Regions from separate parts of the Micromonospora sp. NPDC049374 genome, predicted to be linked through region 2. Evidence: predicted binding sites of a transcription regulator. Region 2 holds the regulator's gene; the other holds the start of a gene.
The links. Region 2 encodes HrcA, which represses chaperone genes, less so after heat shock. Its sites were predicted from a motif close to GGTTNGCACNCTCNNNNNGAGNGTGCNAACC; they were not measured.
Positions count from the first base shown of each region.

Region 1: the regulator HrcA is predicted to act here: its motif matches at 6,202-6,232, upstream of groL (chaperonin GroEL).

Region 1 covers NZ_JBFAQH010000002.1:246,226-261,095, forward strand. Annotated here, with positions in the region: gene AB0J93_RS04515 (GNAT family N-acetyltransferase) at 143-1,162, shown strand; gene AB0J93_RS04520 (GNAT family N-acetyltransferase) at 1,213-2,232, shown strand; gene paaN (phenylacetic acid degradation protein PaaN) at 2,286-3,962, shown strand; gene AB0J93_RS04530 (GNAT family N-acetyltransferase) at 4,027-4,557, opposite strand; gene AB0J93_RS04535 (cold-shock protein) at 4,770-4,973, shown strand; gene AB0J93_RS04540 (hypothetical protein) at 5,252-6,154, shown strand; gene groL (chaperonin GroEL) at 6,430-8,052, shown strand; gene AB0J93_RS04550 (S8 family serine peptidase) at 8,141-10,825, opposite strand; gene AB0J93_RS04555 (glycerol-3-phosphate dehydrogenase/oxidase) at 10,967-12,790, shown strand; gene AB0J93_RS04560 (hypothetical protein) at 12,876-13,400, shown strand; gene AB0J93_RS04565 (FAD-linked oxidase C-terminal domain-containing protein) at 13,422-14,822, opposite strand.
Region 2 covers NZ_JBFAQH010000021.1:25,812-40,681, forward strand. Annotated here, with positions in the region: partial or broken gene AB0J93_RS26835 (LAGLIDADG family homing endonuclease) at 1-169, opposite strand, end outside; partial or broken gene AB0J93_RS26840 (PhoH family protein) at 158-853, opposite strand; gene AB0J93_RS26845 (serine hydrolase domain-containing protein) at 1,037-2,425, opposite strand; gene AB0J93_RS26850 (histidine triad nucleotide-binding protein) at 2,422-2,781, opposite strand; gene AB0J93_RS26855 (16S rRNA (uracil(1498)-N(3))-methyltransferase) at 2,827-3,561, opposite strand; gene dnaJ (molecular chaperone DnaJ) at 3,563-4,708, opposite strand; gene hrcA (heat-inducible transcriptional repressor HrcA) at 4,782-5,804, opposite strand; gene AB0J93_RS26870 (DUF4870 domain-containing protein) at 6,015-6,611, shown strand; gene hemW (radical SAM family heme chaperone HemW) at 6,638-7,861, opposite strand; gene AB0J93_RS26880 (enoyl-CoA hydratase-related protein) at 7,882-8,670, shown strand; gene AB0J93_RS26885 (hypothetical protein) at 8,789-9,748, shown strand; gene AB0J93_RS26890 (phytanoyl-CoA dioxygenase family protein) at 9,938-10,873, shown strand; gene AB0J93_RS26895 (MOSC domain-containing protein) at 10,974-11,606, opposite strand; gene AB0J93_RS26900 (GlsB/YeaQ/YmgE family stress response membrane protein) at 11,781-12,068, opposite strand; gene AB0J93_RS26905 (GlsB/YeaQ/YmgE family stress response membrane protein) at 12,351-12,641, opposite strand; gene lepA (translation elongation factor 4) at 12,776-14,650, opposite strand; gene AB0J93_RS26915 (DUF4240 domain-containing protein) at 14,745-14,870, opposite strand, start outside.

The DNA.
Region 1 (14,870 bases), on a different contig from region 2:
CGGGAGGGCGCTTCGCCGTAGACTTTCAGTCTTTACGACCCAGCGCCGGAGGCGTTGTGCGATCGTCCCTCCCGACCAACGTCCGAGCGGGCCAGCGAAAATTCGCTGGCCCGCTCGTCTGTCGCTGGCGCAGGCTGCCGGCATGACCATCACCATCGCCCCTGTCGAGGCCACCGACGAGGTGGCCGTCGAGCAGGCGTATCAGATCGGTGCCGCACAGGTGGCCGCCGATGAGCCGGACTTCCCGCCCCTATGCCGGCGACGATTCACCGCCCTGCTCCGCCATCCGATGCCGGGCTACGAAACCACCATGCTGCTGGCGCGGATCGACGGTGAGCCGGCCGGTTTTCTCCGGCTGGACCTGCCGCAGCTGGACAACACAGAGAACGCCTCCGCTGAGCTGATCGTGCATCCGGCGCAACGCCGCCGAGGCGTGGGCCGCGCGTTGGCCGAACACGGGCTCGGCCTGCTGCGCGGGCGCGGGCGTAAACGGGTGAGTGCGATGAGCCGGGCGGAGCTTGCCGGCGAGCCCGGTCGTCGGTCGCCGGGTAACGCGTTCGCCGTGGCCATGGGCGCGGTCGATGCCCTGACCGACGTGCGGCGGCGCCTCGACACCGCTGACCTCGATCAGGCGGCACTGGACGCGCTGCTGGCCGACGCCCGGGGCCGGGCGGTCGGCTACGAGGTGCTGCACTGGCGCGGGGGCACTCCCGACGACCTGGCCGCCGACGTGGCGTACCTCGACGGACGGCTGCTGGCCGACGCGCCGATGGGCGACCTGGCGTGGGAGCCGGAGCAGGTCGACGCCGAACGCCTACGCGGCACCGAGCTGGCGCTGGAGGCGCGGGGCCGGCGGCGTTACCACGTCGGTGTCCGCCACGAGGCGTCCGGTCGGCTGGTCGCGTGGACGCTGCTGGACGTCGGGGCGTCCGCGGACTGGCACTCGTTCCAGCAGATCACCATCGTCGACCCGGAGCACCGGGGTCATCGGCTGGGCCTGCTTTCCAAGATCGAAAATCTGCGGCACCTGCTCGCCCACGAGCCGGGCGTGCGGGTGATCGACACCTTCAACGCGGCCAGCAACGACCACATGATCGCCATCAACGAGCAGCTCGGTTTCCGGGTGCGGGACCGCTGGAGCAACTGGCAGCTAGACGTGTGACCGGCGAAAACCGGTGGCGGTGGCCGGGCGGTGCCGGCAGGCTCACCGCCATGGACATCGCCGTCACGCCGTACGAGTCCACCGACGAGGCAGCGCTCGACGAGGCGTACCGCGTCGTCGCGGCGGCGCAGGCGGTCGACCTGCCCGACCTGCCGGTGGGGGACCGGGCCGAGTTCGGGCTCCTGGTCGTCCATCCGCCGCACGGCAACGTGATTCACCAGGCGCTGGCCCGGCGGGACGGCGAGGTGGCCGGCCACCTGCGGATGCGGCTGCCGCAACTGGAGAACACCGGCATCGCCACCGTCGAGCTGACCGTCGATCCGGCGCAACGGCGGCGGGGAGTGGGCCGAACCCTGCTGGCGTACGCCCGGAAGGTGGCCGCCGAGCACGGCCGGGAGCGGTTGATCGGTGAGACTCCCGGGCCGCTGCCCGACGGACCGGGGCGGGAAGCGCCCGGGGCGGCCTTTGCGGCGGCGGCCGGAGCGCAGGCCGCGCTGGCCGAGGTGCGACGCCGCCTGGACACCACGCGGCTCGATCAGGCGGCCCTGACCGCGCTGCACGACGCCGCCCGCGCCCGGGCCGCCGGCTACCGGACGGTGGCCTGGCGGGGGCCGGTGGCCGAGGAGTACGTGGTCGACATCGCCCGGCTTGAGAGCCGGCTGCTCACCGACGCGCCGATGGGCGATCTCGCGATCGAGGCGGAGCAGGTTGATGCCGCGCGGCTCCGGGAGATCGAGCGGATCCAGCGGCTGCGCGGCCGACGGCGCTACCACGTCGGCGCGGTGCACGAGGCGACCGGCCGGATGGTGGCCTGGACGATGATCGACAGAGGGCCGTCCACGCCGTGGCACGCCTGGCAGGAGATCACCATCGTCGACCCCGCACACCGGGGGCACCGCCTCGGCCTGCTCGTCAAGGTCGAGAACCTTCGGCACGCACTTGCCCACGAGCCGGCCCTGGCCGCGATCGACACCTGGAACGCGGCGGCCAACGATCACATGATCAGCATCAACGAGCAGCTCGGGTTCCGCCCGGTCGACGCCTGGACCGATTGGCAGCTGACCATCTGAAGTTGTGACAGGCCCCTACTGATCTGAGGGCTTCGTGTTGCATGATGGCGGGCATGACGGAGACCCCGCACCCCCTCTACGACAGGCACGCCGAGACCCTCAACCGTGCGCTGACCGCGATCACGGAGCGGGGGTACTGGTCCGCCTACCCGGAATCACCAAGCCCACGGGTGTACGGCGAGACCGCCGCCGCTGACGGCAAGGCCGCCTTCGAGGCGTACCTCGGCAGGGACTTCCCGCTCGACCAGCCGCATGGTGGCGGCGACCGGGTCGCCACCGAGCACAGCCCGTTCGGCGTCGCGCTGAACGTGCGCTACCCGCACGCCGACGCCGACAAACTGGTCGCCGCCGCGTCGGCGGCGCTGCCCGCCTGGCGGGACGCCGGCCCGCGGACCCGGGTCGGTGTCTGTCTGGAGATCCTCGACCGGCTGCACCGGAACGTCTTCGAGCTGGCCAACGCGGTGCAGTTCACAAGTGGTCAGGCGTTCGTGATGGCGTTCCAGGCCGGTGGTGCGCACGCCCTGGACCGCGCGCTGGAGGCGCTGGCCTACGCGTACGCGGAGATGACCCGGCACCCGGGCACCGCCGGCTGGGAGAAGGCCGCCGGCAAGGGCGACCCGCTGCGGATGTCCAAGACCTTCCACGTGGTCCCCCGGGGAGTGGCCCTGGTCATCGGCTGCAACACCTTCCCGACCTGGAACTCGTACCCGGGTCTGTTCGCCTCGCTGGTCACCGGCAACCCCGTCGTGGTCAAGCCGCACCCGGGCGCCGTGCTGCCGCTGGCCATCACCGTGCGGTACGCCCGGGAGGTGCTTGCCGAGGCCGGCTTCGACCCGAACCTGGTGCTGCTGGCCCCCGAGGCACCGGGCGAGAAGCTCGCCTCGACGCTGGCCCTGCATCCGGCGGTGAAGATCGTCGACTTCACCGGCTCCACCGAGTACGGCGACTGGCTGGAGGCCAACGCCCGCCAAGCGGCGGTGTACACCGAGAAGGCGGGCCTCAACACGGTGGTGATCGACTCCACCGACGACTTCGCCGGGATGTGCCGCAACCTGGGCTTCACGCTGACCCTTTACAGCGGGCAGATGTGCACCACCTCGCAGAACATCCTCATCCCCCGGGAGGGCATCGACACCGACCAGGGGCACAAGAGCTTCGACGAGGTGGCCGGCGGCATCGCCACGGCGGTCGGCAAGCTCACCGGTGACCCGGCCCGGGGAGTGGAGCTGACCGGCGCCATCGTCAACGACGGGGTGCTGGAGCGGCTGGACGAGGTCGCCAAGGTCGGTTCGCCGGTGCTGGAGTCGCGTACCGTCGAGCACCCGTCGTACCCCGAGGCCGTGGTGCGTACGCCGACGATCGTCAAGCTGGACGCCGGCGACACCGAGACCTACTCGCGGGAGTGGTTCGGGCCGATCTCCTTCGCCATCGCCACCGACTCCACCGCGCACAGCCTGGAGATCCTGCGCTCGACCGTGGGCGAGAAGGGCGCGCTCACCGCAGCGGTCTACTCCACCGACGACGCGGTGCTGGACGCCACCGAGGCGGCGGCGATCGAGGTCGGGGTGCACCTGTCGGCCAACCTCACCGGCGGCGTCTTCGTGAACCAGTCGGCGGCCTTCTCCGACTTCCACGGCAGCGGAGCGAACGCGGCGGCCAACTCGGCGTTGACCGACGGGGCGTACGTGGCGAACCGGTTCCGGATCGTGCAGAGCCGCCGGCACGTCTGAGGGGTTGCGCTGGGGGCTCCGGGGCCGCCCCGGAGCCGCCCGGTCCGGTGATCGTCCGTGGGGTCTACGCGGCCCTGCGCATCTGGAGTTCGCGCAGGGTCGGGATGTTGGGGTGCGGGACGCGGACGCCGGTGTCGACGAATCCCAGCCGCCGGTAGGCCCGGTAGGCCCGGTCGTTGCCGACCACCACCTCGAGCATCAGCTCCTTCCGTCCGCAGGCCCGGGACCAGCCCGCCACCCCACCGACCAGATCCGCGAGCAGGCCGGTGCCCCGCCAGCTTGGAGTGATGTAGACGGCGTACAGCACGGTCACCCCCGGCTCGGCCGGGTGCGCCATCCCACCGACGTGCCCGACGAGCCGGCCGCCCGGATCGGCCACGAACTGCGCCGTGTCCGGGCCGGCGGAGACCCGGGCGACCCGGGCGGCGTACTCGGCGTGGGGCCGGGCCGCGGCCTCGGCGATCGTCTCCAGGAAGGCCAGCGGCGCGTCCGCCAGCATCTCCAGGCGTAGCGCGCGCATCCGAGCTGCGTCGGCCGGCTCGACTCGGCGGATGACGGCCCGGCGCACGCCCGTTCCGTCGGTGACGATCGTCATGCCCGCATGCTTATCACAATGACGTACGACGATACGGTCGACTGTAATACGCCCGATTTGTGGTCGTGCGCCGTCGTCACTCCTCGTGTAGCGTGCGATTTCGGTCACCCGTTTCAGCGGTCGTCGACGACTGCCGAAACCGGTGGTTTCCGGGTCCCCGGTGCGCCGGCGACCCGAGGTAGTGGAACGCCGTGCAGAGTGAGGAAAACACCGTGGCACAAGGCACCGTGAAGTGGTTCAACGCCGAGAAGGGCTACGGCTTCATCGCCGTCGACGGCGGGCAGGACGTCTTCGTTCACTTCTCCGCGATCGAGATGGACGGCTACAAGGCGCTGGACGACGGTCAGCGGGTGGAGTTCGAGATCGCCCAGGGCCAGAAGGGCCCACAGGCCGAGCAGGTGCGCGTCATCGCCTGAGCGCCGACCGCCCACCCCCACCGACCGATCGTCGTCGGGGTGGCGTGACCATCGCCGGAGGGGGCTGCGGTGCCGGTGCCCCACAAGGGAAGATCATGGGCCGATCCAGCCGTCGCTGAGGAGATCCCATGTCCGACCAGCCGCCCCCGACAGGTCCGTCCTCCTCGCCTTCGGGTGAGCCGCAGCCGCCCGCCGGATGGGTCGGCCAGCCGCCCCTCCCCGGCCAGCCTCCGTACGGTGTGCCGCCGGCTCATCCCGCGCAGCCGCCCCACGTCGGCATGACGCCGTATCCCGGCCAGCCGGTCTACGGCTGGTACCCCCCGGGCGGCTACGGCCTCGACCCCTCCGACACCCTGGTCACCCCGCCCGGGGCCGGTCTGGGCGGCTGGTTCGCGCGCTGCGTGGGCGCCGCCCGTCGCGGTTGGCGACCACTGTTGCCGATCCTCGTACTCACCCAGGCGCTGCCGGCCGCGGTGCTGTCGGTGCTCGTGCTGGCCGTGGACCCCTCGGCCCGCTGGGACGCCCAACTCGCCAGCGACTCCGCCGCGCTGCCGGCGAACTTCTGGTCCGACCTCGCGACGCTCCTGCTCGTGCTGGTCGGCGGCAGCCTGCTGCTCGGTGTGGTGCAGGCGGTCGGCTGGGCCGCCGGCACCTGGGTGATCAGCCGGCAGGCGATCGGCGAGTCGGTCGGCACCGGTGCCGCGCTGCGTTACGGACTGCGTCGGGCGTTCGGTCTGTGGGGCTGGACACTGCTCATCACCCTGATCGTCACCTTCGGCTTCTGCCTGTGTTTCCTGCCCGGCGTGTACGCGGCGTTCGCGCTGGCCATGGCCGGCCCGGTCTACCTCTTCGAGCGGCACGACCCGCTCAGCAGGTCGCATCGCATGCTGCGGGACCGGCTGGGGCTGCTGCTCGGTCGGGTGGCACTTGTGGGCGCCGCCGTGATCGGCTTCTCGCTGGCCGCGAGCGTGGTCGAGTCGCTGGCGATCCTGCCGTTCGGCGCCACTCCGCTGGACTCGCCGGGTACGGCGGTGGGTGCGGTGCTGACGGTCACGGTGGTCGCGGTACTGACCCTGCCGGCGTACCTCGCGCAGCTGGTCGGGCTCGTTGTCACCTACGCCGAGCAGCGGGCACACGAGGGTCCGGTGAACGCCGCCCAACTGGCGGCCGAACTCGGCTGACCCGGGCCATCGTGCTTGCACTCGGCAGGGCAGAGTGCTAAACAAGTCATTGGCACTCGCATGGCGTGAGTGCCAGCTGGTCGGGACGGTGGGGCCGCGGTCGCGCTCGTGACATAACCACGGGTGGGGCACGTGGCCGGTCGTCGCGGGCTATCCGGCCCGGCCGAGGAGACGTCGCCGTCGCCAGGTGGCGACGTCCCAAGGTGCGTACACCAGACGGCCCATCCGGGGCACACACTCGGGTGGCCCGTGAGTGTCCAGGAGGACAACGCCGTATGGCCAAGATGATCGCGTTCGACGAAGAGGCGCGCCGCGGCCTCGAGCGGGGCATGAACCAGCTCGCCGACGCCGTGAAGGTGACCCTCGGCCCCAAGGGCCGCAACGTCGTGCTCGAGAAGAAGTGGGGTGCCCCCACCATCACCAACGATGGTGTGAGCATCGCCAAGGAGATCGAGCTCGAGGACCCCTACGAGAAGATCGGCGCCGAGCTGGTCAAGGAGGTCGCCAAGAAGACCGACGACGTCGCCGGTGACGGCACGACGACGGCGACCGTCCTGGCCCAGGCACTCGTTCGCGAGGGCCTGCGCAACGTGGCCGCCGGTGCCAACCCGATGGCCCTGAAGCGGGGCATCGAGGCTGCGGTCGCCAACGTCTCGGAGGAGCTGCTGAAGCTCGCCAAGGACGTCGAGACCAAGGAGCAGATCGCCTCCACCGCCTCCATCTCCGCCGGTGACACCAGCGTCGGCGAGATCATCGCCGAGGCGATGGACAAGGTCGGCAAGGAAGGCGTCATCACCGTCGAGGAGAGCAACACCTTCGGGCTGGAGCTGGAGCTCACCGAGGGTATGCGCTTCGACAAGGGCTACATCTCGGCCTACTTCATGACCGACCCGGAGCGTATGGAGGCCGTCTTCGACGACCCGTACATCCTGATCGCGAACAGCAAGATCTCGTCGGTCAAGGACCTGCTCCCGATCCTGGAGAAGGTCATGCAGGGCGGCAAGCCGCTGCTGATCATCGCCGAGGACCTGGAGGGCGAGGCCCTGGCCACGCTGGTGGTCAACAAGGTCCGTGGCACCTTCAAGTCGGTCGCCGTCAAGGCGCCGGGCTTCGGTGACCGCCGTAAGGCCATGCTGACCGACATTGCCATCCTCACCGGTGGCCAGGTCATCAGCGAGGAGGTCGGCCTCAAGCTGGACGCCGTCAGCCTCGACATGCTGGGCCGTGCCCGCAAGGTCGTGGTGACCAAGGACGAGACCACCATCGTCGACGGTGCCGGCGACGCCGAGCAGATCCAGGGCCGGGTCAACCAGATCCGGGCCGAGATCGACAAGAGCGACTCCGACTACGACCGGGAGAAGCTGCAGGAGCGGCTGGCCAAGCTGGCCGGCGGCGTTGCGGTGATCAAGGTCGGCGCGGCCACCGAGGTCGAGCTCAAGGAGCGCAAGCACCGTATCGAGGACGCGGTCCGCAACGCCAAGGCCGCCGTCGAGGAGGGCATCGTCCCGGGTGGTGGTGTCGCGCTGGTTCAGGCCGGCAAGACCGCCTTCGACAAGCTCGACCTGGCCGGCGACGAGGCGACCGGCGCGCAGATCGTGAAGATCGCGCTGGACGCCCCGCTGCGGCAGATCGCCGTGAACGCCGGCCTTGAGGGCGGCGTCGTGGTGGAGCGGGTCCGCAACCTCGACCCGGGTCACGGCCTCAACGCCGCGACCGGCGAGTACGTCGACCTGCTGGCCGCGGGCATCATCGACCCGGCCAAGGTGACCCGTTCCGCGCTGCAGAACGCCTCGTCGATCGCCGCGCTGTTCCTCACCACCGAGGCCGTCGTGGCGGACAAGCCGGAGAAGACCGCGGCCGCACCGGCTGGCCCGGGCGGCGGGGACATGGACTTCTGAGTCCAGCTCCCAACGCCGGAAGGGGCGGGCCGCGTCAGCGGTCCGCCCCTTCCGCTGTGTCGGCGGCATCATCGAAGTCCGGTGACGATCACCCACGGGCCGCCGAGACGGCCGCGTACGCGTCGACCAGGCCGGCGCCGACGAGGTTCGCCGGCCCGCCGCATTCGTCGGGCTGACCCTGGGCCGGGTCGCTGGTCTCGATCGGGGCGGCCGTCTCGCGCAGGATCCGCCGCGTCCGGTCGAGGTCGCCGACGAGTTCCGGGTTGGCCGACCACATCAGCGCGGCCACGCCCGCCACCTGCGGTGTGGCCATCGAGGTGCCGTCGAGCACCGCGTACCCGCCGCCGGGCATCGCGGAGAGGACCTCCGCCCCCGGCGCCATCAGATCCGGTTTCGTCGCCCCGGTGGCCGTCGGGCCACGGGAGGAGAAGGCGGTGACCCGCCCCCGGTCGTCCACCGCACCGACGGTCAGCACGTCCGCGTACGGTGCGGGCGGGTCCTGCACGGAGCCGCAGAACGGGCCCGTGTTGCCGGCCGCCGCGACGACGAGAATCCCGGCGGCCTCCAACGCCGTCGTGGCCGGTAGCAGCGCCGAGGGGTCGCAGCCTTCGATCGGCGGACAGCCCCACGAGTTGGTCAGGATCTCGGGCGCCCGGGCGGGCCGCCCCTGTCGGAACGGATCGCCGTCGGGCGGGAAGGGCGCCAGCATGAACTGGAGGCAGTCGAGGTAGGCGGCCGGGTTCCCCAGATTGCGGTCGAGGTTGACGCAGCCGACCCACTGTGCGCCGGGGGCCACACCGATGCCGTCCCGCCCGACGGCGCTGCCCACGGTGTGGGTGCCGTGTCCGCTGCGGTCGGTCGGCGCTTCGGTGCCGTTCCACGGGTCGAACCACGAGTCGTCGCCGCCCCGGAAACCCTGGGCCAGGGTCGGATGCCGCCCGTCCACTCCCGAGTCGGAACTGCCCACGGTTACCCCGGCGCCGGTGACGCCGAGTTCGGACCAGACCCGATCCGCGCCGATCATGGTGATGTTCCACGGCGGGCCGGACGGGGGCGTGGCGCTACCGGTGGCGCTGTCGGCGGGCGCCGGCAACGGACGCAGCCGCTGGCTGACAAGTACCCGGGCCACCTCGGGCCGGCTGGACAGCCAGGCCCGTACCGCCGGCCCACCAGCCACCTCGATCGCGTTGACCAGGTAGTAGGGGGTGTGTGGCAGTCGGGCGCGCCGCAGGTCCCGCCGCAGGTCGGCCTGGGTCCGGTCGGCGGTGTCGACCAGCCGCCGGTAGACCTCCCCGGCGCGGGCGTCCCGGCCCGCCCGACCTGGCCCGCCACTCACCCCGCTGAGGTCCGCCTGTTCCCGAAGCAGTACGAAGAGTCGCTCCCCGTGCAGCCCCGGCTGTCCGGCGGTCGCGCCGACCAGACCGACCGTGACCAGCAGCGTCAGGGCGCTCGCCGCGGCCAGCACCCGACTTGGCGTGCGGGCCGAGCGTCGCGCCAGCAGCAGGCCGTACCCGACCGCCAGCACCAGTCCGACGGCGAGCCCGGCACCGGTCGCGGCCGCCACCCAGAACGGCACGTCGCGGGTGCCGACCAGCAGCAGGCTGACCTCCTCCGGATCGGTGTAGGCAAGCGGGCCGAACACGCCGAGCCCGACCAGCCAGGCGGTCGGTGCCCGCCCGCCCGCCCCGGCCGGATAGCGGGCCACGACGCCACCGGCGACCGGGTGAGCCGGCAGGCCGTGCCCCGTGCCCGGGTGGGCGACGCCGCGCCCGTCGGCCGGCCGGCGGTGCACGGCCCGCAGCGCGGCCAATGCGCAACCGGCCGGCGGCAGCGTCACAAGTAGCGGCAGCTGTGCGCCGGAGTGGCCGGTGCCGGCGCCCACCAGCAGCAGCACCACCCCGGCGACGAGCCCGCCCACGAGTACCAGGCGGGCTGGTCGAGGCGGTTCGTCGGACTCGAAGCGGCCCCAGAACCGAGCGTCGAGCAGCGTCGCGGCCAGCGCGCCGACGGCCGCCGCAGCCAACCCGGCGAGGATGGTCTCCAACAGCCCGCCGAGCGCGCCCCACCAGACCCAGGGCAGCAGCAGGGCGAGCCCGGCGGCCACCGCGAGCAGAGCCGCCACCGACGGCTGCGCGCCCAGTCGCGCCTGACGCCCGGCCGGGTCACCCGCACTGACACCCGGGTCGTCCCCGCGCTCGGTGGTCCCTGCTCCCGGGTCGTCCCCGGGCGTGGTGGTCTCCGCACCGCCGACCTCGGTACGGAGGTCGGCGACATAGCCGTCCCCGGCCGTGGTGGTCTCCGCACCCGGGTCGCCAGATGGGTGCGCGGGCCGCCAGGTCTCGGCGAGCCGGCCGGGGCCGAGAACGTGGGACGGCAGCCGGCTCGTCACCACCGTCAGCAGCGCGGCCACGATGGCCAGCGCGCCGAGATACGCCTCATGGTGCACCGGGGGGATCGTCCGCAGTAGCCCGAGCAGGCCGAGCACGAGCGCGCCGGCGAACCAGACCCGGCCGGTGACGCGGACCGCCGCCGAGCGGGGAACGAGGGCCAACGGCAGCGCCGCAGCGGCGATCAGCAGCACGCTGAGCAGGCAGACCACCGGCCAGAGCGGCACCAGCCGGTCCAGGCCGCCGATCAGCACCACCTGGTCCACGGCCCAGCCGCCGGTCTGCGCCAGGACCGTGACCGCGACCGTCCAACAGCCGGCGAGAACCGCCGCGACGATCGCCCAGGGGTTACCGGTCGAGCCGGGTGTGGTGGGTTCCGCCCGCATCCGCACACAGTACGGCGCAGCCGCCGCACCGCCGGTACGGATCCGCCGGGCGACTGATCGAGGTGCCCGGGCCGGCACATGTGATCGAGGTGCCCGGGCTGGCGCATGTCGGCGGAGGGCCGGGCCGGTTAACGTGGACGGGTGCGTGATCCGAACGTTCTGCGGTCCGTTGCCGGGCAGCTCTCGCCCGCCCGCCGCGCCGCCGACCTGCGTCGGTTGCGCGCCGAGCGGTTCGACGTGCTGGTGATCGGGGGCGGGGTGACCGGCGCCGGGGCGGCCGTCGACGCCGCGTCCCGGGGCCTCAAGGTGGCCCTGGTCGAGGCCCGCGACTTCGCCGCCGGCACCTCCAGCCGGTCCAGCAAACTGATCCACGGTGGCCTGCGCTACCTGGAGCAGTTGGAGCTGGGCCTGGTGCACGAGGCGCTGACCGAGCGCGGGCTGCTGGCCACCCGGCTGGCGCCGCACCTGGTGCGGCCGGTGCCGTTCCTGGTGCCGCTCCCCGCCGGCCAGGGCGTCCGCGACCTGCCCGCCCGACTGCTGCGGCGGGTCTACTACGGCGCCGGGGTGGCCGCGTACGACGCCTTCGCCGGCCTCTTCGGCGGCGGCCGGGGTATGCCGTTGCATCGCCACCTGAGCCGGGAGGGTGCCCGCCGCGTCTTCCCGAGCCTGCGCTCCGACGGCCTGGCCGGCGCGATCCGCTACCACGACGGGCAGGTCGACGACGCCCGCCTGGTGGTCACCCTGGCCCGCACCGCCGCCAGCCTGGGCGTGACCGTGGTGAGCAGTGCCCGGGCGGTCGGGCTGATCCGCCAGGCCCGGGAGGTCACCGGGGTCCGGGTCCGCGACCTGGAGGCACCCGCCGGTTCACCAGAGGCCGAGTTCGAGGTACGCGCCCGCACGGTCATCGCCGCCACCGGTGTCTGGACCGACGACATGTCCCGGATGCTCAACGACGTCGGACTGCGGCCCGGTGTCCGGGTCCGGGCGTCCAAGGGCGTGCACCTGGTGGTGCCCCGCTCGGCGATCACCGGCGAGACCGGACTCATCCTGCGTACGGCCACAAGTGTCCTGTTCGTCATCCCGTGGGGCGGGCACTGGATCATCGGCACCACGGACACCGACTGGCGGCTGGACCGTTCCCACCCGGCGGCCTCCGCCAGTGACATCGACTACCTGCTCCGGCAGGTCAATACGGTGCTGGACCGCCCGCTGACCACCGCCGACATCGAAGGTGTCTACGCCGGGCTGCGTCCGCTGCTGGCCGGCGAGGCTGACAGCACCTCGAAGCTCTCCCGGGAGCACGCCGTCATCGAGCCGATGCTCGGGCTGCTGCTGGTGGCCGGCGGCAAGTACACGACCTACCGGGTGATGGCCGCCGACGTGGTCGACCGGGCGGTGCGCCGGCTCGGCGGCCAACGTGTGTCGCGTACCGCCGATCTGCCGCTGCTCGGCGCGGACGGGTACGCGGCCATGTGGCGGGACCGGGCGGACCTGGCCCGCCGCCACGGGTTGCCGGTGGGCGTGGTGGAGCACCTGCTGGAGCGCTACGGCAGCCTGACCCTCGACCTGCTCGCCCTGATCGACGCCGACCCGCTGCTGGCCTCCCCGCTTGCGGGTGCGCCGGAGTACCTCGCCGCCGAGGTGACGTACGCGGCCCGCGCCGAAGGGGCGTTGCACCTGGAGGACGTGCTGACCCGGCGTACCCGGATCTCGATCGAGACCACCCACCGGGGCCTGGAGTCGGCCGAGCACGCGGCCGAGCTGATGGGTGCGGTGCTGGGCTGGGACGCGGCTCGGCAGGCGCGGGAGGTGACCCACTACCGGGCGCGGGTGGAGGCCGAGCGACAGTCCCAGCTCATGCCGGACGACGCGACCGCCGACGCCGCGCGCCTCGGTGCGCCGGATGTGCGCGGCTACGCTGCGGATCGGGGCGCCGACGACGGCGCGGCGGGCCTGGCCCGCTGAGGGATCCACTCTGGAGATCGCCGGGCATGGATATCCTTCCGACGGGTTACGCTCCCTACCTACGGTGGGGTAAGTTCCGCGAGTGATGGCGCTTTCCCGATCACGACTGGCCTTCCTGCCCGGCATCGTCCTGCTGGCGATCGTTCTCAGCGGCTGTGCGCCCTTCGGTGATCGTTCCGAACCGCCCGTCGAGGCGAGCGCGCCGGCTGCCGGGCAACCCGGCGGCGCTGGGGCCACCACCACCGGAAAGGGCCGGGTCAGCCTGCTCCAGAACGACGGGCCCGACGGTCCGCTGCGCACGCTGAACGTGGAGCCGGACGGGCGTTGGGAGTGCATCGACTGTGCCGGCGACGGAGTCACCTCGACCGGCGCTTTGAGCGAGGAGCAGCGGGAGCGGCTTCAGCAGCTCCTGGCCGAACCGGACCTGGCCCGGGAGACCGACGAGGCGCGCGGCTACCGGGTCAGCTGCGTCGGCGCGCTCACCTCCAGCCTGCTGACCGCGGCCGGCCTGATCACCTCGCAGGACTGCCCGGGGGAGGAGCGACCGCCGGTGGCCGAGGAGATCCTGCTGCTGCTCACCCAGAACACGCCCGCCGAGATGGTCGGCTGACGGCCGAGCCGCCGGGCGAGGTCAGAGCACCTTTCCGGGGTTGAGCAGGCCGGTCGGGTCGAGCGCCGCCTTGATCGCCTGGTGCACCCGTACGCCCACCGGACCGATCTCGCGGGCCAGCCAGTCCCGCTTCAGCAGGCCGACGCCGTGCTCACCGGTGCACGTGCCACCCAGGTCCAACCCCAACCGCATGATCTCGTCGAAGGCCCGCCGGCCACGCTCCAGGCTCGCCGGATCGGCTCGGTCGACCACGATGTTTGGGTGCATGTTTCCGTCTCCGGCATGGCCGACGACCCCGATCGGCACCTGGCACTCGGCCGCGATCCGGGCCACCCCGTCGAGCAGTGCGGCGAGCGCTCCCCGGGGCACCGCCAGGTCGTCGATGATCAGGCCACCGCTGCCGCCCGGGTACGCCTCCGCTGCGTACTTTTCCATGGCCGGGTGAGCCGACCGGCGGGCCTGCAACAGCGCGGCGGCCTCCACGGCGTCGCTGGCCGCGTACACCTCCTCGGCACCGGCCGCCTCGCAGACCGCAGCCAACTCGGCCAGGTCCGCCGCCGCCCTGGGGCCGGTGTCGGCGGCGGCCAGCAGCAGCGCCTCGGCGTCGGTGCGCAACCCCATCGGCCGGTACGCCTCGATCGCCGCCAGGTGGGTGCGGTCGAGCAGTTCCAGCAGGCTGGGGGAGAGGCCCTGGGCGGCGATCCGGGCCACCGCGTCGCCCGCGTCCGCGGTCGAGCCGAACACGGCCACCAGGGTCAGCGACTCCGCCGGCGCGGGCCGCAGCGCCACGGTCACCTCGGTGATCACTCCGAGGGTGCCCTCCGAGCCGACGAAGAGCCGGGTCAGGTCGTAGCCGGCCACGCCCTTGGCGGTACGCCGCCCGGTACGCAGCACCTCGCCGGAGGCGAGCACCACCTCCAGGCCGAGCACGTACTCGGTGGTCACGCCGTACTTGACGCAGCACATCCCGCCCGCGTTGGTGGCCACGTTGCCGCCGATGGTGGACGACTCCCAGGAACCCGGGTCGGGCGGGTACCACAGACCGTGCTCGCCCACCGCGGCGGTGAGCGCGGCGTTTACCACTCCCGGCTGGACGACCGCGATCCGGCTCACCGGGTCGATCTCCAGGATCCCGTTCATCGCGGTGGTGCTGATCACCACCGCGCCGTCGACGGAGTTCGCCGCGCCCGCCAGCCCGGTACGGGCACCCTGCGGCACCACCGGTACGCCGTGCCGCCCGGCCGTCCGGACCACCGCGACGACCTCCTCGGTGCTGCGCGGGCGGGTAACCACAAGCGGTGTCGCCGACGCACACAGGTCGGCCTCGTCCCGCTCGTGCCCACGCAGCAGGTCAGGATCGGTGAGCACCGCGTCCGGCCCGAGGGCGGCGCGCAGGTCGTCGAGGAGCGGGGAGGTGGCCATGCGGCCGAGGCTACGACCGGCCACTGGTGATCATCAACCTGGGCCGGC
Region 2 (14,870 bases):
GCGTGGTCACCCGGTAGACCTGCTTGGGTCCTTGCGGGTAGATCCCGATCACCGGGGTCGGCATGCCGTTCGAGCCGATCACCAGGTCGCCGACCTGGAGTGAACCGAACCGCTTGAAGCCTTCGGGTGTCAGCACGCGTGCGTCGTACGGCTGCGCCCGACCCCTCATGTATGCCAGGGGTGCGACCTCGATCGTCCCGGCCGCCATCAGTTTCGGGATGGTCTCCGGGTCGAGCATGTCGTGCAGCGCGTCGTAGAGGGGGCGCAGATAGGGGTCGATCTTCTCGTTGAGCGTGCCGGGCAGGAAGCCCAGCCGCTCACCGGCCTCGACCGCCGGCCGGGTCAGGATGATCCGGTTGATCTGCTTGGCCTGCAACGCCTGCACCGCCTTGGCCATGGCGAGGTAGGTCTTACCGGTACCCGCCGGGCCGATGCCGAAGACGATGGTGTGCCCGTCGATCGCGTCGACGTAGCGCTTCTGCCCGAGCGTCTTGGGGCGGATGGTGCGCCCGCGCCGGGAGAGAATGTTGAGGGTCAGGACCTCGGCGGGCCGCTCCGTGCCACCCTGTTCGAGCATGCCGACGGTACGCCGGACGGCATCTGTGGTCAGGGTCTCGCCTTTCTCGATGAGTTCGAGCAACTCGCTGAAGAGCCGCTCGGCGAGGGCGTTGTCGGCGGGAGCGCCGGTGATGGTGATCTCGTTGCCACGCACGTGCACGTCACTGTTCACCGAGCGCTCGACCAGTCGCAGGATCTCGTCACCCGCGCCGAGCAGGTTGACCATGATCTTCGAATCGGGAACCGTGATCCTGGTCTGCACCCGGGGCGGGCCGGGAGGTGGGGTGCCGGTCATAGGTCGGGCCCGAGGGCCCTGCGCCACCTGCTCTCGATCTCGGTGCCGGGCCCGTGGCACGGCGTGCGGACGTTGCCACCATCGTATCGGGTCAACGGCGGGGACACGCTGCCCATTTCCGCCGCTGCGACGCGCCGGCACGACCGGACACAGCAGGGCATTCCACCCCGATGAACCGCCCGGTCAGCCGCGGAAGTCGGAGCCGTCGAAGGTCTCCTGACGGCGGGTGAACCGGTAGGTCGCCCAGTGCATCCGGAGCACCACACCAGCGGAGTCCCGGGTCAGCCGGAGCAGCTCGCCGTTCTCCCGGCCGGAGACGGTACGGAACACGTCCGGCTGGTCCGGCACCGGGGCGAACACCGCCGGCGGCTTCCCCGGCGGATCGCCGGCGGCACGGGCACGCAGCGCCCCCTCGTGCCACGAGAAGACGTACTCGAAGCCCTCGCCCCACCAGCGGCCGAGCAGCCCGCGCACGTCCGGCGGCGCCGGATCGCCGGGACGCCACGGGTCGATGTCGGCCGGATCGTGCTCGACCGCGGCGGCGAGCAGCCGGTGCGGCAACTCCAGCAGCTCGACGGCGGTGCCGGAGGAGCCCAGTACGGCGGCGCCGAACGCCCCCGGGGTGCCCTCGCCGCCCCGGCGGCCGTACGCCCCAGCGAGGAAGCCGGGCATCGCCCCGTCGTGCCCGACGTGCACCACCCGATCCCCCTGTGGCACCAGGATCAGGCCGAGGCCGAACCCGCCGGCCCACAGCGCCTCGTCGGTGACCGTGACCGGCCAGCGCATCTCGTCCAGCGTGGCCGGGGCGAGCACCCGACCTGCCGCGTCCAACGCCGCCGGGTCGGCCAGGAAGGCGGCCCAACGGGCCATGTCGGTCGCCGTGCTCCACAGTTGCGCGGCGGGGCTCACCGCGCCGAAGTCGGTGGGTGGCTCCGGACGCGCCTCGTCGGAGTACGCGTCGACCAGGAACCCGGTCGCGGCGCGCGGACCCGGGGTGACAGCGGTGGAGGTGAGCCCGAGCGGGGTCAGCACCCGCTCGGTCAGCACCTCCGCCCAGGTGCCGCCGCGTACCTGCCCGACCAGGTGGCCGAGCAGTGCCATGCCGAGATTCGAGTAGTGGTAGCGGCGCCCGGTGGGCAGCACCCGCTCGGCCCGCTCCAGCTCGGCGATCAGCTGACCGGTGTCCGGCGCGCGTAGCGTGTCCCAGACGTCGCCGTACGGTTCCCGTTGCAGGCCGGCGGTGTGCGACAGCAGCCGACGCACGGTCAACTCGCCGTGCGCCGGCAGGTCGAGGTGCCGCCGCAGCGGGTCATCGAGGTCGAGCAGCCCGTCGTCGCGGCACTGCATGACCAGTACAGCGGTGAACGTCTTGGTCACCGAGCCGATCCGGAACCGGGTCTGCTCGTCCAGGGCCGTGTCGTTGCCGGTGCCGCCGGCGGTGCACGTCCACAGCGGCCGGTCGGCGCGATGCACCGCAGCCGAGATCGCCGGCACCCGGGCCTGTGCCTGGACCTGGCGCACCATCCGGCCCAGACGACCGGCGGCGGAGGTGCGGCCGGCGGCGGAGGTCATCCGAGGTCCCGGGCCAGCATCGGGCCGAGTGGTGCGCCGCCGAGTACGTGGGCGTGCACGTGGAAGACCTCCTGGCCGCCGTACGCCCCGGTGTTGAACATCAGCCGGAACCCGTCGCCGAGCAGTCCCTCGTCCTCGGCCACCGCGGCGGCCGTGGCCAGCACCTCGCCGGCCAGCGCCGGATCACCCTGACCGAGGGTGGCCACGTCGGCGTAGTGCTCCTTCGGTACGACCAGCACGTGTACCGGCGCCTTCGGGTCGATGTCGCGGAAGGCGAGCGTGGTGGGCGTCTCGCGGACCACGGTGGCCGGAATCTCTCCGGCGACGATGCGGCAGAACAGACAGTCGCTTCCCATCCGGGCAGTGTAAGGAAGGGATCCCCGGCGATGTCCGCGCGAGGCTCACCAACGCAGCAGGCGGGTGGCGAGGACCGCCAGGGCGGCCACGCCCGCGGTGGAGGTGCGCAGCACCGAGGGGCCGAGCCGCACGGGTCGGGCGCCGGCTTCCTGGAAGGCCGACAGCTCGTCCGCGGTGATGCCGCCCTCCGGGCCCACCACCAGCACGATCTCGCCGTGCTCGGGCAGCTCGACGGTGGTCAGCCGGTCGGTTGCCTCCTCGTGCAGCACGTAGCCGGCCGCTGCCCCGGCGATCCGGCGCGTCACCGATGCGGTGGTCTCGTCCGGCGCTCCCGCCACCACCGGCAGCCACGCCCGGCGGGCCTGTTTCGTCGCTTCCCGGGTGGTGGCGACCCACCGGCTGCGGGCCCGTACGCCCCGGTCGCCGCGCCACTGCACCACCGAGCGGCCCGCCGCCCAGGGGACGATCTCGTCCACGCCCGCCTCGGTCATCGCCTGCACTGCCAGCTCGCCCCGGTCGCCCTTGGCGATGCCCTGGACCACCACCAGCCGCGGGTTCGCGGCGTCGACGTACCCCCGGTCGGTCACGTCGAGGTCGAGGGTGCCCCGGCCGACGGCGGTCACCACGGCGGTGGCCGTGCCGCCCCGCCCGTCGGCGAGCAGCACCTGTTCGCCGGCGCGCAGCCGTTGCACGGTGGCGGCGTGGTGGCCCTCGGGGCCGTCCAGCACCATCGAGGCGGCGGTCGGCAGCGACTCGACCAGGAACAGCGGGGCGGACACGTCAGGCGTGGCCGTTGAAGGCGTCGCGCATCCGGGAGAAGAACCCGCCCTGCTTGGTCAGCTCGGCGACCTCCTCGCCGCGGGTCTTGGCGAAGTCGCGCAGCATCCGTTCCTGGTCGGCGTCGAGCTTGGTCGGAGTGCGCACGTCGAGGTGGACGTAGAGGTCGCCCCGGCCGGCGCCGCGCAGGTGCGGTACGCCTCGGGCCCGCAGCCGCAGGGTGCTGCCCGGCTGGGTACCCGGCTTGACGTCGACGGGTTCCTCGCTGTCGAGCGCCTTGATGGTCAGCCGGGTGCCGAGCGCGGCGGCGGTCATCGGCACGGTGACCCGGCAGTGCAGGTCGTCGCCCTTGCGGGAGAAGACGTCGTGCGGCCGTTCGTGGATCTCCACGTAGAGGTCCCCGGCGGTGCCGCCGCCCGGGCCGACCTCGCCCTGCTGGGCGAGGCGGATGCGCATGCCGTCCTCCACCCCGGCAGGGATCTTGACGGTCAGCGAACGACGGGTGCGTACCCGGCCGTCACCGGCGCAGGTCGGGCAGGGGCTCGGGATGGTGGTGCCGTAGCCCTGGCAGACCGTGCACGGCCGGGCGGAGACCACCTGCCCGAGGAAGGTGCGCTGCACCGACTGCACCTCGCCCCGGCCACCGCACGCCTCGCAGGTGGCCAGGTGGGTGCCGGCGGCGGTGCCGGCACCGGAGCAGGTGGTGCAGAGCACGGCGGTGTCGACGGTGATCGGCGCCTCGACGCCGAAGGCGGTCTCCTGGAGGTCCAGTTCCAGGCGCAGGATGGCGTCGGCGCCGGGGCGGGTACGCGGACGCGGGCCTCGCCCGGCGCCGGTGGCACCACCGAAGAACGCGTCCATGATGTCCTGGAAGCCGACGAAGGGGCCTGCCCCGCCGGGGCCACCCGGACCGCCGGGCCCGCCTCCGCCGGGTGCCAGCGGATCCCCGCCGAGGTCGACGATCTGCCGTTTCCGATCGTCCGAGAGGACCTCGTACGCGGCGTTGATGTCCTTGAACTTCTCCTGTGCCTCCGGATCCGGATTCACGTCCGGATGGAACTGCCGCGCCAGCTTGCGGTAGGCGCGCTTGATCTCGTCATCGGAGGCACCCTTGCTCACGCCGAGAATGCCGTAGTAGTCCCTGGCCACTGCGTTCCGTGTCCTCGTGTTCGTCTCGAGTTACGCCGTTCGGCGGCGGCAGCCTGCCGTCGGCCCTGACTTGTCAGTTCTGGGCCAGCAGCTCGCCCACGTAGCGTGCCACGGCCCTCACCGTGGCGATGGTTCCGGGGTAGTCCATCCGGGTCGGTCCCAGCACGCCCATCCCCCCGACGATTGTCGCGCCCGGGCCGTATCCGGTGCTGACCACGGAAGCCGCCCGCAGGTTGTCGTACTCGTTCTCGTCGCCGATGCGCACCCGCAGTGTGCTCGGCTCCACCTCGCCGATGAGCTTGAGCAGCACGACCTCCTCCTCAAGTGCTTCAAGGATCGGACGCAACGAGCCCTGGAAGTCGAGCAGGCCGCCCCGGGCGAGGTTGGCGGTGCCGGCCAGAGCGAGCCGCTCCTCGTGCCGTTCGACGAGCGTCTCCAGCAGCACCGTGGACAGGGTGGTCATCGCCGGGCGCAGGTGCGGCACGCAGTCGTCGATGAGGGCCTGCACCAGCGGCGGGGTCTCCGACAGGCGGACGCCCACCAGTTTCTCGTTGACCAGCCGGCGCAGGTCCAGCACGTCGTCGGCGAGGACCGGCGCGGGCAGCTCGACGAGTCGCTGCTCGACCCGGCCGGTGTCGGCGATCATCACCAGCATCAGCCGGGTGGTGGAGATCGGCACCAGTTCCAGGTGACGCACCCGGGATCGGGCCAGGCTCGGGTACTGCACGACGGCGACCTGCCGGGTCAGCTGCGCCAGCAGCCGCACCGTGCGGTGCACCACGTCGTCGAGGTCGACGGCGCCGGCCAGGAAGCGCTCGATCGCCCGGCGCTCGGCCGGGCTGAGCGGCTTGACCCGGCTCAACCGGTCGACGAAGAGTCGGTAGCCACGGTCGGTGGGCACCCGCCCCGCGCTGGTGTGCGGCTGCCGGATGTAGCCCTCGTCCTCCAGCACGGCCATGTCGTTTCGGACCGTGGCCGGCGAGACACCGAGTTGGTGCCGCTCGACAAGCGACTTGCTGCCGACCGGCTCCTGGGTGGCGACGTAGTCCTCGACGATCGCCCGGAGCACGGCGAGCTTCCGGTCGTCCAGACCCATCCTTGCCACCTCCTGTCGCAGGTCAGCCCGCAGCGTCACGGCCACCAGAGGAACACTCTGGCACTCGACTGTAGCGAGTGCCAGTCTACGTCGGCGTCCCCGTCCACGCGATGATCAAGTCGGCACGCCCGTCATCGAACCGATCGGTGGGTTGACACTCGCCGGTGTCGCTCTGGTGCGCCGTTGCCGGTGGCACCTACCGTGACCCCCATGACTGAACCACCTCGTCCCCCGGACTCCGGCGACGAACCCACGACACCACTGTCCGGTTCGCCTGGCCAGGGCGGCTATCCCCCGCCCGGCGGCTATCCACCTCCCACCGGCGACCAACCGCCGCCGGCCGGCTACCCCCCACCCGGGGGCTACCCGCCGCCCGGCGGTTACCCGCCGCCGCCCGGGGCCCCCGGTGTCGGCTACCCGACCGGCGGTTACGGCGCTCCTGGCGGTGGCTACGCCAACAACGAGGACAAGACCTGGGTGCTGATCGCGCACTTCGGCGGCCCGCTCGGCGTGGTCGTCGGTGGCGGGCTCTTCGGCTGGGTGGCGCCGCTGATCGCCATGATGGTCCGCGGGCAGCAGTCCCCGGTCGCCCGGGCCCACTCGGTGGCCGCGCTGAACTTCCAGCTCACCTGGGCCATCGTCGGGGTGCTGAGCTGGGTGCTCGCCACCATCACCTGCGGCATCCTGTTCTTCGTACCGATCATCGTCGCGATCGTGCCGCTGATCTTCGGCATCATCGGCGGGGTCAAGGCCAACGAAGGGGTGCTCTACCAGTACCCGATGACGTACGCCTTCGTGAAGCGCTGACCGGCCGGCTTACCTGGTGACGGGGGTCAGGGCAGCAGGTCGCGAACCACGGCGTCGGCGAGCAACCGGCCGCGCAGGGTGAGCACGGCGCGGCCGGCGGCGTGGGCGGGCTCGGCGAGCAGCCCCTCGGCCAGCGCCCGCGCCGCGCCCGCCCGCCCGGCGTCGGTAAGCACGTCCAGTGGCAGGCCGGAAGCCAGCCGCAACCGGAGCATGACGTCCTCCATGTGCGCCTCGTCGCCGGTGAGCACCTCCCGGGCCTGCCCGGGTGACGCCCCGGCGGCGAGGCGTTGCGCGTACGCGGCGGGATGTTTGACGTTCCACCAACGCACTCCGCCGACGTGGCTGTGTGCCCCCGGCCCGAGGCCCCACCAGTCACCGCCGGCCCAGTAGAGCAGGTTGTGCCGGCAGCGCGCGTCCGGCGTGCGGGCCCAGTTGGAGACCTCGTACCAGGAGAAACCGGCCGCGCCGAGGGCGGACTCGGCGGCCAGGTAGCGGTCCGCGGCCACGTCCTCGTCCGGGTAGGGCAGCTCGCCACGGCGCATCTGGGCGGCCAGCCGGGTGCCGTCCTCGATGATCAGGGCGTACGCGCTGACATGGTCCACGCCCGCGGCCACCACCTGGTCCAGCGAGGCGGCGAAGTCCTCGGCCCGCTCCCCCGGTGTCCCGTAGATCAGGTCGAGATTGACGTGGTCGAAGCCGGCGTCGCGGGCCTCCAGCGCGGCGGCGGTGGCCCGGCCGGCATGGTGCCGGCGGTCGAGCACGGCGAGCACCCCGGGCGCGGCCGACTGCATGCCCAGCGAGATCCGGGTGTACCCGGCCGCGCGCAACTCCTTCAGCGAGGTGGGCGTCACCGATTCCGGGTTGGCCTCGGTGGTCACCTCCGCGTCGGCGGCCAGCCCCCAGGTCCGGTCGATCGCGTCGAGGATGCGGGCCAGGTCGTCGGCGGGCAGCAGGGTGGGGGTGCCGCCGCCGACGAAGACCGTGTCCACCCGGGCTGGCGGGGCCTCGCCCAGCACCCGGGCGGCGAGCGTCAGTTCCGCCAGCACGGCGTCGGCGTAGCCCTCCCGGCTCGCGCCGCCGCCCAGCTCGTCGGCGGTGTACGTGTTGAAGTCGCAGTAGCCGCAGCGGCTCGCGCAGAAGGGCACGTGCACGTACACCCCGAAACCGCGGGCGCCCACGGACGCACGGGCGGACGCGGGCAGCGACCCGTCGACGGGGACGGGCTCGCCTGCTGGAAGGACGCCGGGCATGGCCACTAGTGTGCCCTGGCATGACCTCTCCCGACGCGCTCGTGCGGGTCGCCACGGCCCACGGGGTGACCACGCTCACCCTGGACAGTCCGCACAACCGCAACGCGCTCTCCACGCCGCTGATGACCGAACTGCTGGCCGGACTGTCCGCCGCGGTCGCCGACGACGCGGTCCGGGTGATCGTGCTCGACCACACCGGGCCGGTCTTCTGCTCCGGAGCCGACCTGAAGGAGACCGCGGCGGCGTACGCCAGCGGCACGGTGCCCGCCGGGATGCTGGGTGACGTGCTCGCGGCGGTCCGGGAGTGCCCGAAGCCGGTGCTGGCGAGGGTCGCCGGCCCGGCCCGGGCCGGCGGCCTGGGTCTGATCGCGGCGGCCGACCTGGCGGTCTGCACGGCCGAGGCCACGTTCGCCTTCACCGAGGTGCGGATCGGGGTGATCCCCGCGGTGATCTCCGCGACGGTGCTGCCCCGCCTGACCAGCCGGGCGGCAGCCGAGCTGTACCTGACCGGCGACACCTTCGACGGCCGGCGGGCGGCCGAGATCGGCCTGGTCACCGCCGCGGTGCCGGCAGAGGAACTGGATGCCACGGTGCAGCGGTACTGCGACTCGCTGGTACGCGGGGCCCCGGCGGCGATGGCCGGTGCGAAGCGACTGCTGCGCCGCCCGGCCGCCGTCGACCTGCGCGCCGACCTGGCCGAGCTGGCCGAGCTGTCCACCGGGTACTTCCTGTCGGCGGACGGGATCGAGGGGGTCACCGCGTTCCGGGAGAAGCGGCCGCCGCGCTGGGTGGCGGAACTCGGTAGGTGAGGTACGGCCGGGACGGGGAACCTCGCGTTGCGCGTGGGCGCCACAGGAGGTGGGAACCGCTCGGACGACCCGAACGGGTCGATCAGGGACGTACGCTTGGCGGACCTTGACACAGGAGGTGCGGGTGCGAACTCGGGCTGTCGCGACGGGCTTCGTGGTCCTCGTCCTGATCGCCGCGATCGGGATGATCGTGGTGCTGAGGCAGGCCGGTGAGGGGCTACGGCTGCCGCTGGCCGGCCGGGCCTGCACGGTGCAGGCCGACGGCGAGGTGACGCTCGACTCGCAGCAGATGGCGAACGCGGCGACCATCGCGGCGATCGGCGTGCAGCGCGAGATGCCCGAGCGGGCGGTGGTGGTGGCGCTCGCCACCGCGTACCAGGAGTCCGGGCTGCGCAACCTGACCGGTGGTGACCGCGACTCCGTGGGGCTGTTCCAGCAGCGACCGAGCCAGGGCTGGGGCACACCGGCCCAGATCCGCGACCCCCGGTACGCGGCGGGGAAGTTCTACGCGGCGTTGAAGAAGGTGCGCGGCTGGGAGGACATGCGGGTCACCGACGCCGCACAGAAGGTGCAGCGCTCGGCCTTCCCGGAGGCCTACGAGAAGTGGGCCGACGAGTCGCAGGTGCTCACCCGGGCGCTGCTCGGTCACGCCACCACGGCGGTCACCTGCGCGGTGGGCGGCGACCCGGTGATGCGCGGTGCCGCCGCCATCGCCGCGCTGACCAAGGGACTGGCGCTCGACTGGGGCCTGGTGGCCGTCGCCTCCGACGACGACCGCCCGGCAGGCAGGAGCTACTTCAGCTCCGCCGTCGACAACTACGGCAACCCGACCCTGCTGAAAGTGGGGATCAACGACTTCGAGCGGAGCCCCGCCGGCAGCCTGATGACGTCCCCCGAGGGCGTACGGGCCGGCTGGCGGTACACGCACTGGCTGGTCTCCCACGCCAAGGAGCACGGGGTGAAGCGGGTGACCTATGACGGCCGGGAGTGGACCGCCAAGCGCGGCGCCTGGAAGCGGTTGCCGGACAGCGACCGGGGCGACACGGAGGTTCTCGCCGAGGTCCACGCCGACGTCTGAGCGACCCCCGATCTTTTTACCCGCAGTCACCGCAAGATCCGGCAATTCGGCACGTAAGGCCGCGTCTCGCCACGTTGGGTGACGTGCGGTAGTCAGGCAACCGCCTTCAGTCGCCGTGCCTGTGGAAAGGTCGCGGGGTGCCCCCCGGGCCATCCGGACGCGCGTTACGATCGGCGGCCTGTGCCAGAAATGGTTTCACCTCTTGGGGAGGGGTACGACGTGGCGTTCGACTACGGCGACCGGACCGGCTACGAACCGATCAGTGACGTCGACCGCAAGGAGTTTCACGAGCAGGGCTTTCTCCTGCTGCGGAACGTCCTGACCGAGGATCACCGGGCCGCTCTGGAGGCCGCGGTCGACCGGGTGTACGAGGAGGAGAAGGCCAAGGGCACCACCACCAAGGACGGCACCCTGCACCTGCTGGGCTTCCTTGAGCGTGACGAGCTCTTCGGCGAGCTGCTCACCCACCCGATCGCCTTCCCCTACATGTGGGGGCTGGCGGGCTGGAACATCTACACCCACCACAACCACCTCGACGTCACGCCGCCGGCGTCGGAGCCCGAGAAGCCGTACTGGGGTTGGCACCAGGACGGGTACCGGCAGAACTCCGACCCGGAGACGATGGACCCGAACCTGCCGCGGCCGATGTTCTCGCTGAAGGTCGCCTACGTGCTCTCCGACCTGTCGGAAAAGGGTCGGGGCGCGACGAAGGTGATCCCGGGCAGCCACCTGTGGAACTCGCTGCCCCGCCCGACGGACCTGAGCGTGCACAACCCGGATCCCGAGGGCACGGTCGAGATCACCGCCAACCCGGGTGACGCCTTCATCTTCGACCGCCGCCAGTGGCACTCCCGGTCGACCAACCTGTCGAACATCACCCGCAAGATGCTGTTCGTCGGTTACACCTACCGGTGGATCCGCCCGCTCGACGAGCTGCACCCCGACAAGGACGGCGAGTGGTACCGCAACCGCACGCCGGTGCAGCGCCAGTTGCTCGGTGAAGGCACCCACACGGCCAACTACTGGGGCATCAACTGGGACGGCTACATCGACGACGAGATCCCGCTGCGCAAGGAGCTCAAGCAGCGCGGTCTGCTCAACCGCAGCATCCCCTGGCTCCGCTGACCGGACCGTGACGACAGGCCCCGTGGGCCACGCCTGGACGTGGCTCACGGGGCCTGTCGCGTCACCTCGGGACGACGCGCCGATCCGTCAGCCGGCCGGTTCACCCCAGGCGGCGACGCGCCTTCTCGCGGATCGGCTCGGGCAGGTCGTCGGCCGCCAGCAACCGGGGCAGCAGCGCCGGCTCCAGGCTGAGCGCCCGGAACACCTCGCCGAGGGTCACCCCGTGCGCCGGCCGGTGCACGATCTCGATCGGATCGCCGGCGCCCACCGCGCCCTCGCGCACCACCCGCAGGTACGCGCCGGGGGTCGCGCGGGCGGTGAACCGCTTGATCAGATCCGGTACGCCCCAGAATCCGGCAAAGGTGGTGCACGGCGTCCGCGGCATGGTCACCTGGAGCAGCACCTCACCGACGGCCCACTGCTCGCCGATCACGGCGCCGGTCACGTCGACCGCGTACGTGGTGAGGTTCTCGCCGAAGCCGCCGGGGCGGATGGTGCGCCCGAGGTCCGCCTCCCACCAGGCCGCGTCCTCCCCCGCGTACGCGTAGACAGCCTTGTCCGGACCACCGTGGTGGGTCCGTTCGCCGATGAAGTCGCCGGCCACCCCGTCGACGCGGAAGAGCACCGGAGCATCGGCCGGCCGCTTGTCGATGCCGCTGCGCCCGCTCGCGTCACCGGCCCACGCCGCCTCGGTCACGATGCCGACGTTCACCGATGCCACCCTGCCCGTCATGATCACATCCTACGGGAGCGACCTCGTCACGCCACGGCCCTCGCCCGCCGCCGGCTGGTCAGGTCGGTCGCGGCACGGGGGCGGGCCGGCCGCCGCGCCTGCGCACGAAGTTGGGCGTACGAACGCGAAAGGCACCCGACCTCGACGGTCGGGCGCCTTTCGACGGTTCAGCTGTTACCGGTGGGTGACACCCCGGCGGTTGCGGCCCACGCCAGCGACCAGCGCCACGGCGACGGCGGCCAGCAGCACCTGGAGCATCAGCTCCCGCCAGTCGATACCGGCGGTCTCGGCGAAACCGGACGCACGGGCGATCACGGTACCGAGCAGCGCCGCACCGACACCGATGAGCATGTGCAGCCAGATCGGCATGTTCTGACGGCCCGGCACCACCAGTCGGCCCAGCGCACCGACGATCAGACCAACGATCAGGGCGGTGATGATGCCCCAGACGGTGAGCTCCATGGTCGCTCTCCTTCACAAAGACGTTCCACAATGTGTGGCGTTCCTGTCGTGACCGCCTAATGCCCGACCCACGAAGATCCCAAACCGGCTTTTCCGTCCGAGAGGTCACGACGACTCCGAAAGATCGCGGCCAGCGACTCTTCGCCGCGATGCCGTGAGCTACGGCCAACGCCGACGGGGTCGACACGCCGATCGGCCGGTCTGGTCAGGCCGCGAGCGAGCGGGCCCGAACGCCGACGGGCGCCCGGCCGGGTGGCCGGGCGCCCGTCGAGGCGGAGTCGGTTACCGATGGGTGACGCCGCGACGGCGACTGCCCACGCCGACCACCAGCGCGACCGCGATCGCGGCCAGGGCGACCTGGACGGCCAACTCGGCCCAGTCGATACCGGCGGTCACCGTGGCGATGCCCATCGCACGGGCGAGCACGGTGCCGAGCAGCGCCGCACCGACGCCGATGATCATGTGCAGCCAGATGGGCATGTCCTGCCGGCCCGGTACCACGAGACGGCCCAGCGCGCCGATGATCAGACCCACGAACAGCGCGGTGATGATGCCCCAGACGGTGAGCTCCATGGCGGATCTCCTTACCCGGAAGATGTCATTTGGGGGGTTCCTGTCCTCTCGGTCAGATTCCCTCGACGACGAATCCCCAAACCGCCCGCGCCCAGCCGGACGCCCCTAGGCAAGCAGGCGCCACCCCGGGTCGGTCACTTTTTTCCGCTCGCCTTGCCGTCGGAGTCGGAGGAGAGCGCGGCGATGAACGCCTCCTGCGGGACCTCCACCCGGCCCACCATCTTCATCCGCTTCTTGCCCTCCTTCTGCTTCTCCAGCAGCTTGCGCTTACGGCTGATGTCACCGCCGTAGCACTTGGCGAGCACGTCCTTACGGATGGCGCGGATGGTCTCCCGAGCGATCACCCGGCTGCCGATGGCCGCCTGGATCGGCACCTCGAACTGCTGGCGCGGGATGAGGTTGCGCAGCTTCGCCGCGATGGTGGTGCCGTACGCGTACGCCTTGTCCTTGTGCACGATGGCGCTGAACGCGTCCACCGGCTCGCCGTGCAGCAGGATGTCGACCTTCACCAGGTCGGACGCCTGCTCGTCGGTGGGCTCGTAGTCCAGCGAGGCGTAGCCCTTGGTGCGGCTCTTGAGCTGGTCGAAGAAGTCGAAGATGATCTCGGCCAGGGGCAGCGTGTAGCGCAACTCCACCCGGTCGGCGGAGAGGTACTCCATGCCGAGCAGGTTGCCCCGCCGGCCCTGGCAGAGCTCCATCACCGCACCGACGTAGTCGTTCGGCGTCAGCACGCTGGCCCGCACCGTCGGCTCGTACACCTCGGCGATCTTGCCGGTCGGGTACTCGCTCGGGTTGGTGACCACCACCTCCTGGCCGTCCTCCTGGATCGCCCGGTAGACCACGTTCGGCGCGGTCGAGATCAGGTCCAGGTTGAACTCCCGCTCCAGCCGCTCCCCGATGATCTCCAGGTGCAGCAGGCCGAGGAAGCCGCAGCGGAACCCGAAGCCGAGCGCACCCGAGGTCTCCGGCTCGTAGGTGAGCGCGGCGTCATTGAGCTTGAGCTTGTCCAGCGCGTCGCGCAGTGCCGGGTAGTCCGAACCGTCGATCGGGTAGAGCCCCGAGTAGACCATCGGCTTCGGGTCCTTGTACCCACCGAGCGGCTCGGCGGCCGGCCGGTTGTTGATGGTGACGGTGTCACCGACCCGGGACTGCCGGACGTCCTTCACCCCGGTGATCAGGTAGCCGACCTCACCGACGCCGAGCGCCTCCGCCTTCACCATCTCCGGCGAGATGACCCCGATCTCCAGCAGCTCGTGCACCGCGCCGGTGGACATCATCTTGATCCGGTCCCGGGCGCTGATCTGACCGTCGATCACCCGCACGTAGGTGACCACACCCCGGTAGACGTCGTACACCGAGTCGAAGATCATGGCGCGGGCCGGAGCATCGGCGTCACCCACCGGCGGGGTGAACTGCCGGACGATCTCGTCGAGCAGGTACGGCACGCCCTCACCGGTCTTGCCGGAGACCTTTATGCAGTCCGCCGGGTCACCGCCGATCAGGTGGGCCAGTTCCTCGGCGTACTTCTCCGGCTGGGCGGCCGGCAGGTCGATCTTGTTGAGCACCGGGATGATGTGCAGGTCGTTCTCGAGCGCGAGGTACAGGTTCGCAAGCGTCTGCGCCTCGATGCCCTGGGCTGCGTCGACGAGCAGGATGGCACCCTCGCAGGCGGCCAGCGACCGGGACACCTCGTAGGTGAAGTCGACGTGACCAGGCGTGTCGATCATGTTGAGCACGGCCTGCTCGCCGGCCCGCTCGCCCTCCCGGATCGTCCACGGCATCCGGACCGCCTGGCTCTTGATGGTGATGCCGCGCTCGCGCTCGATGTCCATCCGGTCGAGGTACTGCGCGCGCATCTGCCGCGGGTCGACCACACCGGTGAGCTGCAACATCCGGTCGGCCAGGGTCGACTTTCCGTGGTCGATGTGAGCGATGATGCAGAAGTTCCTGATCCGCCCCGGGTCGGTGGCACCAGGAGCGTTCGCGCCGGGATCGAGCGTCGGTGGCACAGCGGTCCGTTCTGGTCGGCTGACGTGAGCGGGCCGGCACGCGCCGGCCCCCTCTATGCTCCCATGTCCCCGGCTGGCATCGGCCGGGCGTCCGTCACTCCTGCGGCGGCTCGACGAAGAGGGTGGCGAGCCGGGGCAGCCTACGGCGGGCCTCCTCCTCGTCGTCGAAGTCCCAGAAGTCGTTCAGGTCGGGCTGCGGCGTCGCCGCGCGCTCCCCCGG